Regions from separate parts of the uncultured Parasphingorhabdus sp. genome, predicted to be linked through region 1. Evidence: predicted binding sites of a transcription regulator. Region 1 holds the regulator's gene; each other region holds the start of a gene.

Region 1 (2,271 bases):
TGCGGAGTCGATGACTTCGGCAGATTTTGGTGAGGAAAGCGGCGCAGCTTTGTTCAGTATCAAAGGACATGTTCCTGAGATCATGCAATCTTTTGAGGTGCTACCTAGTTTTGGGTCTCGAGGCCCTGCAATAAGAGCGGTAAACTGGACCAACACGGCTCCGATGCGGGTCTATAGCCAACCGAATAATCAAAATTGCTCCTGCTTTGCCTGCGCTAGAGATGCGCAGATTTGCAAGATAGCCTCTGAATGGCTCAACAAAGAGGGATCATTATTATATCTCGATCCCAATCCACAGGGTACTAGCTACATCCTTAATCGTGACGAACGCCAGATAATTGTCATCTGGAATCGGCCTCTTTAAATTGGGGTGGGCTTCAAGGTCTTCTTTTGGGACAAAAGCTGACTGGCAGCTTTGTCACCGAAAATGCCAATAGCCGCCATCAAAATTGTCCACGTCTCCCACCCTTCTGCCCATGACACAATCACTTCCCGCTTGACTTCCCCCGTTTTGTTTCTTAATTGTTCCGCATTCGTTCCCAGAACAGGACACTGGACATGCTCACGCAAAAGCAACATGAACTGCTGTGTTTCATTGATGAAAAACTCAAGGATAGCGGCGTTTCCCCCTCGTTCGAGGAAATGAAGGAAGCGCTCGGGCTCAAGTCCAAGTCGGGCATTCACCGACTGATCAGCGCGCTCGAGGAGCGGCACTTCATCCGCCGCCTGCCCAACCGGGCGCGCGCTTTGGAAGTGCTGAAACTGCCCGAAGGCGGTTTGCATGAGGCGGAGCCCTCCAATGTTGTTGCGCTGCACCCGGAAACGCCGGTTCGCGAAGTCGCGTCCAGCCCTGCTCCGAGCAACGACGATATTCTGGAAATCCCCCTGCACGGCCGGATCGCCGCTGGCGCTCCGATCGAGGCGATGGAAGGCCAATCGGCGCTCAGCGTGCCGGCCGCCCTGCTCGGCCCCGGCGAACATTATGCGCTGGAAGTATCCGGCGATTCGATGATCGACGCCGGTATCCTCGACGGCGATTATGCGCTGATCCAGAAAACCGAAGTGGCGCGCGATGGCGAGATTGTCGTGGCGCTGGTCCATGAGGAAGAAGCGACGCTGAAATATCTGCACAAAGACGGTGTCCGGGTGCGGCTTGATCCCGCCAATGCCGCCTATGAACCGCAAATCTATGGTGCGGGTGAAGTGCGTATCCAGGGCAAGATGGCCGGATTGCTGCGCCGCTACTGATCGGGACGGGCGCTGGCCGCATTGCCGCTCGCGGCAACGCGATAGCGGGTCCAGATATGCCTGCCGGTCCAGCCGAGCGCCGTGGATATTTGCCGATTTTCCAGATCAATCGTCATGCCGCCGACTTGCGATAGCAGGTTGCGGTCGGCTTTCAGCCAGCGCGGCTGACAGCTGTCCGGCAGCCGCCTTTCGCTGACCACGATATCGGCGCGGCGGCAAGTTGCCGACAGAGCCAGAGCCGGGATATAGTGACCGCTGCGCGTCGCCAATATCTGCCAGTCGCGCCCGCCGGCCGATACGGTCGCCAGGCAGCTGTCACCATTGCACGTGGCGTTGGGCCAGTCTTCCAGCGCCTGCGGCTCCCCCTCTACCCCGGCATTTTCGCGGATCATGTCGCGGATGAAGTCGCCGCTGCGGTTGCGCAGCATCGCCAATTCGCCCTGTTCGTTGCGGATCGCGACATGGCGCCCGTCGCCGGTGATATAGAGATCGGGCGCGCGGGTGGTGGCGATGACCAGCCCGCCGACCAACATCGGGACCACTCCCCAGTAGCGCCAGGGCTCCCGCCACAGGCAGAGCCATAGCCCGCCCATCAGCACCAGACCGAAGGCGATCACCGGCATGGTCGGCAACATCGTCACCGCGCCGGGCCGGCTGGAAACAAAATGGGCCAGCGCGATCAGACTGCTGAGCGCCTGTTCGCATAGCCACCAGAGCGGCGCGCCCAGACCAAAGCCGTCGAGCACCAGGGCCAGCGCCTCCAGGGGCATGATCACAAAGGTCGTCAACGGGATGGCGATGATATTGGCGAGCGCGCCATAGAGGCCGGCCTTGTGGAAATGGTAAAGCGCGATCGGCATCAGCGCGATTTCGACCACCAATCCGGTGAGGAACAGAGCAAAGACGAACCGTCCGGCGCGTCGCATCAGACTTTCCTCGCGCAGCATCAGCAGCGCCTTGATCCGCGGATGCTCGTGCAACGCGATGATCGCGGTCACCGCTGCAAAACTCAGCTGAAAACTG
Region 2 (2,271 bases), on a different contig from region 1:
TGGTCGGTCATCCAGTCCTGCGCATCGAGCAATATATAGCGATCCAGCGAACCGGCGTCCTGGCTGGCCAGAAATTCGATAAAATTTTGATGCCTGATCTCCAGCTGCCGGCTGCGTTCGCCAAGCCAGTCAAAACTCGCTTCTTCCAGATAGGGCGGTACCGATCCGGGAGCGGCGCTCTGATAGGCACGGCCAAAGGCCTGCTGCGCGAAATAATTGTCGGCCAGCGCAAAATCGCAGGCCAGTTTGCGGGTCCGCTCGCACAGCACATCGGCCATGTGCCGGTCACCGGCCAGCGCCCGGTATTGCGCAGGTGGAATGCCGAGCCCGAACAGCGCCATCGGGTTGGAGCAAAGGAAGCGCATCAGCTTCTTGTGAAACAAGGGGCCGATGTGCTGTTCGAACAATTCGATCTGCTCCTCGCGCGTCCGTGCCGCCATCATCAGCGACGGTTTCGCACCGCCAATCCGGCCCAGTATATGCACCAGCCCGATAAAATTGCCGAGCAGGCCCTTCCGATAGAAGCCTTTGGCAAAGCCGTTGATCCGCCGCCGCCCGAAATGGTCGCGGCCCTCCCAATATTTGCGGCTGGCTTCGTCGAGATGGGGGCGCAGCCGGTCGCGATAGACAGCAAGATTCTGCTTGTTATCGGCCTGACCGAAAAAGCGGAAGAAATCCTCGTGGCTGTCCAGCCGCTGCGCCGCCACCGATTTCAGCCGGTTGAGCGCAATATGGGCGGCGTTGAGATCGACGGCGGTGATCTTCGCGGGATTGGCGCGCAGATAGGACAAGGCGTTGCAGCCGCCGCTGGCAATGGTGACGATATGGTGATCCGGCCGGATGTCCAGCGCCTCCATGTCGGCAACCGGATCTTCCCAGATCTGCGGATAGACCAGCCCGCGAAAGGCGAGCGAAAAGGCGCGTTCGAGCAGCCCCGCCTTGCTCGCCCGGTTCTGCAATATCGCATCGTTCAATATGGTCGACTGTTTGACGGAACCCGCTTGTACGCTCATGGCGCTTCTCCGATGGTCTGTATCATGGGTGAGAATTAGGCTGGCGGGGTGACGCGGGCGTGACCGGCATGTGACAGGTTTGCGACGGCGGAGGGGATGTGGTGACGCCCAACTTTCGGTGGAAATACTAATCCATGTTATTGAACAAAACAGGAACATGGATTAGGGCGGGCCATGTCAAAAATTTCCCGATCCGATAAACTGGCGATTCTTGCGGATGCTGCAAAATATGATGCATCCTGCGCCTCGAGCGGCTCGGTCAAGCGCAATTCGGCGAAATCTGGCGGCATCGGCTCGACCGGCGGCATGGGCATTTGCCACAGCTATGCGCCGGACGGGCGCTGTATCTCGCTGCTGAAAATCCTGATGACCAACTATTGCATGTTCGACTGCCTCTATTGCATCAACCGCTCGTCGAGCAACGTGCGCCGCGCGGCCTTCACGGTGCAGGAAATCGTCGACCTGACGCTGGATTTCTACAAGCGCAATTATATCGAGGGCCTGTTCCTCTCTTCCGGGATCATCCGCAGTCCGGACTATACGATGGAGCAACTGGTTGAAGTCGCGCGGCGTCTGCGGATCGTGCATAAATTCGGCGGCTATATCCATTTGAAAACCATTCCGGAGGCTGATCCCGAACTTCTGAAACAGGCGGGGCAATATGCCGACCGGCTTTCGATCAATATCGAACTGCCCGACGATGAATCGATCGCCCGGCTGGCGCCGGAAAAGGACGGCAAGCTGATCCGCCGGTCGATGGACAATCTCGGCAAAAAGGTGCGCGAGGCGAAAGCTGAGCGAAAGACTTCCCGCAAGGCGCCGCTATTCGCACCCGGCGGGCATAGTACCCAGATGATTATCGGTGCCGATGCGTCCGACGATGCCAAGATTCTGACGACCAGCAATGGGCTTTACGGCGAATACGGTCTGAAGCGGGTCTATTATTCCGCCTTCAGCCCGATCCCCGACGCCAGCAGCAATCTGCCGGCTCAGGCGCCGCCCTTGCTCCGCGAGCACCGCCTGTATCAGGCAGACTGGCTGTTGCGCTTCTATGGCTTCTCGGTACCGGAAATCATGCAGGGCGGCAGAGCAGGGCAGCTCGACCTGAGCATCGATCCGAAGCTCGCCTGGGCGCTGCAGAACCGCGCCCGCTTTCCGGTCAATATCAATCTGGCCGACAAGGAAGTTCTGCTGCGCATCCCAGGCCTCGGCGGCAAGGGCGTCGGCCAGATTTTGCAGGCCCGGCGGTTCACCGCCT
Region 3 (2,271 bases), on a different contig from region 1:
AGCAGGGTCAATGGTCCGCCGCAATCGCTGTCGGCTGGCCTCTCGCCGCCGCCGTGCTGTTTACCGCCCTGATCGTTTCGGTCGGTGCGCATTCCGCTTATTATTCCCTGATCCGCCAATATGAAGCCAATCTTCTGGCGCCACTCACGCTGATAACGCCGCTGGCGACGATCGGATTGGGCGTCTGGATCACCAATGATGCGTTCGATCTGCGCATGGCGCTGGGCGCGGCGCTGGCGATTGGCGGGGTATTGATCGTGGCCCTCAGACCCAAACCGGCCACCGCATTGCTCGTCGATCGCGAACAGCGTTGAGATTCGGGAAGGCATTGGCAACGGTCCGTGTCTGACGCCTGTTTCAACGCTGCCGGTCATCGATCCGGATCGTTCTTTTGATCGCGGTCGGTTGATGACAGAGCGATTCCTTTCCTCGGCAGACTTTCTTTCGCGCAAAATTTCCCATTGCCGCCAATATGGTTAATGGCGAGGCGTCAAAAATTCTGGCGCGGCGAAATGGAGATCGAACATATGACCCACCAGATATGGTGTCATAATTGTGTCACCACACCCTGTGGATGATTTGTGGGAAAGTTTTTTTGTAAATATTGGCTTCGGGTCTTGCGCATCGCGGCAGGCCTAGAAGGTCCACGCGTCGCGGCCTGTCGGGCAAAATCGGCCGACGACGAAGCGATTCATTTATACGACGAACAGAGTCGTTAAAATGTAATTTACCCCCTTGCATAAAATTCTGATTCAGCCACTATAGGTTGTGGTTCGGCCAAGGGGGCACACCAACTGATAGTATTGAACGTCATTAACACCGACTCGGTGGACACCTCCCTTTGTGCCAAATGTACAGTGAGAAATACCGGATTCGGGCAAGAAAAATATGCCCGCCGGGGCTTGGAAAATGTTACAGTAGATGTTTCGGCAATGAGTCGAACAAGACAGGAACAGGCGCCCGGATTCAATCTCGGTGATCGAACGGCTGATACCCGTTGTGATCGGTGAATGCGTAGAGTGATTTGAGGGGGCTGTGATGGATTTTAGAGACATCCGCGACAATGAGAATGTGTCGGGAACAGATGTGAGTGAGAGTGAAATGGGCGCGGAAGTACTGGACAAGCCGGAAAGCAAAACCGAAAATACAAAGCCGGCTGCCGAGCCGGAGGTCAGCAAAAAGGCGGCTGCAGAAGCGGCCGCAACAAAGGCCAATGACGAAAAGGAGCTGAAGGCAGAGCGCGACAGTCACAGCGTCGAAAAGCGCCGTTTCAAGATTGTGACGGACGAATCCCGCGATGATCTGCTGACCGACTTCGGCAAAGAAACGCTCAACGACCGCTATTTGCTGCCCGGTGAATCCTATCAGGATCTGTTCGCCCGCGTTGCCGACGCCTATGCCGATGATCAGGATCATGCGCAGCGGCTCTATGACTATATTTCGCGGCTCTGGTTCATGCCGGCGACACCCGTGCTGTCCAACGGCGGCACCGGACGCGGCCTGCCGATCAGCTGCTATCTCAACAGCGTCGACGACAGCCTCGGCGGCATCGTCAACACCTGGAACGAGAATGTCTGGCTCGCCTCGCGCGGCGGTGGCATCGGCACCTATTGGGGCAGCGTTCGCGGGATCGGCGAGCCGGTTGGCCTGAATGGCAAGACATCGGGCATCATTCCGTTCGTCCGCGTGATGGACAGCCTGACCCTGGCGATTTCGCAGGGTTCGCTGCGCCGTGGTTCGGCGGCGTGCTATCTCGACGTCAATCATCCGGAAATCGAGGAATTTCTTGAAATCAGAAAGCCTTCCGGCGACTTTAATCGAAAAGCTCTGAACCTGCACCATGGTGTTCTTCTAACCGACGAGTTCATGGAAGCGGTGCGCGACGGTACGGAATTTGAGCTGAAATCGCCGAAAGACGGTTCGGTTCGCGGCACGGTCGACGCGCGCAGCCTGTTCCAGAAACTGGTCGAGACGCGGCTGGCCACCGGCGAGCCCTATATCATTTTCAGCGACACGGTGAACCGGATGATGCCCAAGCATCACCGCGATCTGGGGCTGAAGGTTTCCACTTCCAATCTTTGTTCAGAGATCACACTGCCCACGGGTCGCGATCATCTTGGCGAGGACAGGACCGCAGTGTGTTGCCTGTCCTCGCTCAATCTTGAAACCTGGGACGAATGGTCGGTCGACAAGGGCTTTATCGAGGATGTCATGCGCTTCCTCGACAATGTGCTGCAGGACTATATCGACCGCGCACCGGATGAAATGGCG

What was found. The regulator LexA, encoded in region 1, represses DNA repair genes until DNA is damaged. The targets are predictions, from matches to a motif close to GTTCCNCNCTTGTTCT.
Region 2: a site for LexA is predicted at 1,155-1,170, ahead of ACHZCJ_RS16360 (putative DNA modification/repair radical SAM protein). Genes of this name have one in related genera too.
Region 3: a site for LexA is predicted at 939-954, ahead of ACHZCJ_RS16575 (ribonucleoside-diphosphate reductase subunit alpha). Genes of this name have one in related genera too.

Annotation. Positions count from the first base shown of each region.
Region 1 covers NZ_CAXXUT010000001.1:971,951-974,221, forward strand. Annotated here, with positions in the region: gene ACHZCJ_RS04655 (hypothetical protein) at 1-364, shown strand, start outside; gene lexA (transcriptional repressor LexA) at 559-1,248, shown strand; gene ACHZCJ_RS04665 (ComEC/Rec2 family competence protein) at 1,242-2,271, opposite strand, start outside.
Region 2 covers NZ_CAXXUT010000003.1:1,921,274-1,923,544, forward strand. Annotated here, with positions in the region: gene ACHZCJ_RS16355 (DUF3419 family protein) at 1-1,013, opposite strand, end outside; gene ACHZCJ_RS16360 (putative DNA modification/repair radical SAM protein) at 1,188-2,271, shown strand, end outside.
Region 3 covers NZ_CAXXUT010000003.1:1,973,343-1,975,613, forward strand. Annotated here, with positions in the region: gene ACHZCJ_RS16570 (DMT family transporter) at 1-314, shown strand, start outside; gene ACHZCJ_RS16575 (ribonucleoside-diphosphate reductase subunit alpha) at 1,039-2,271, shown strand, end outside.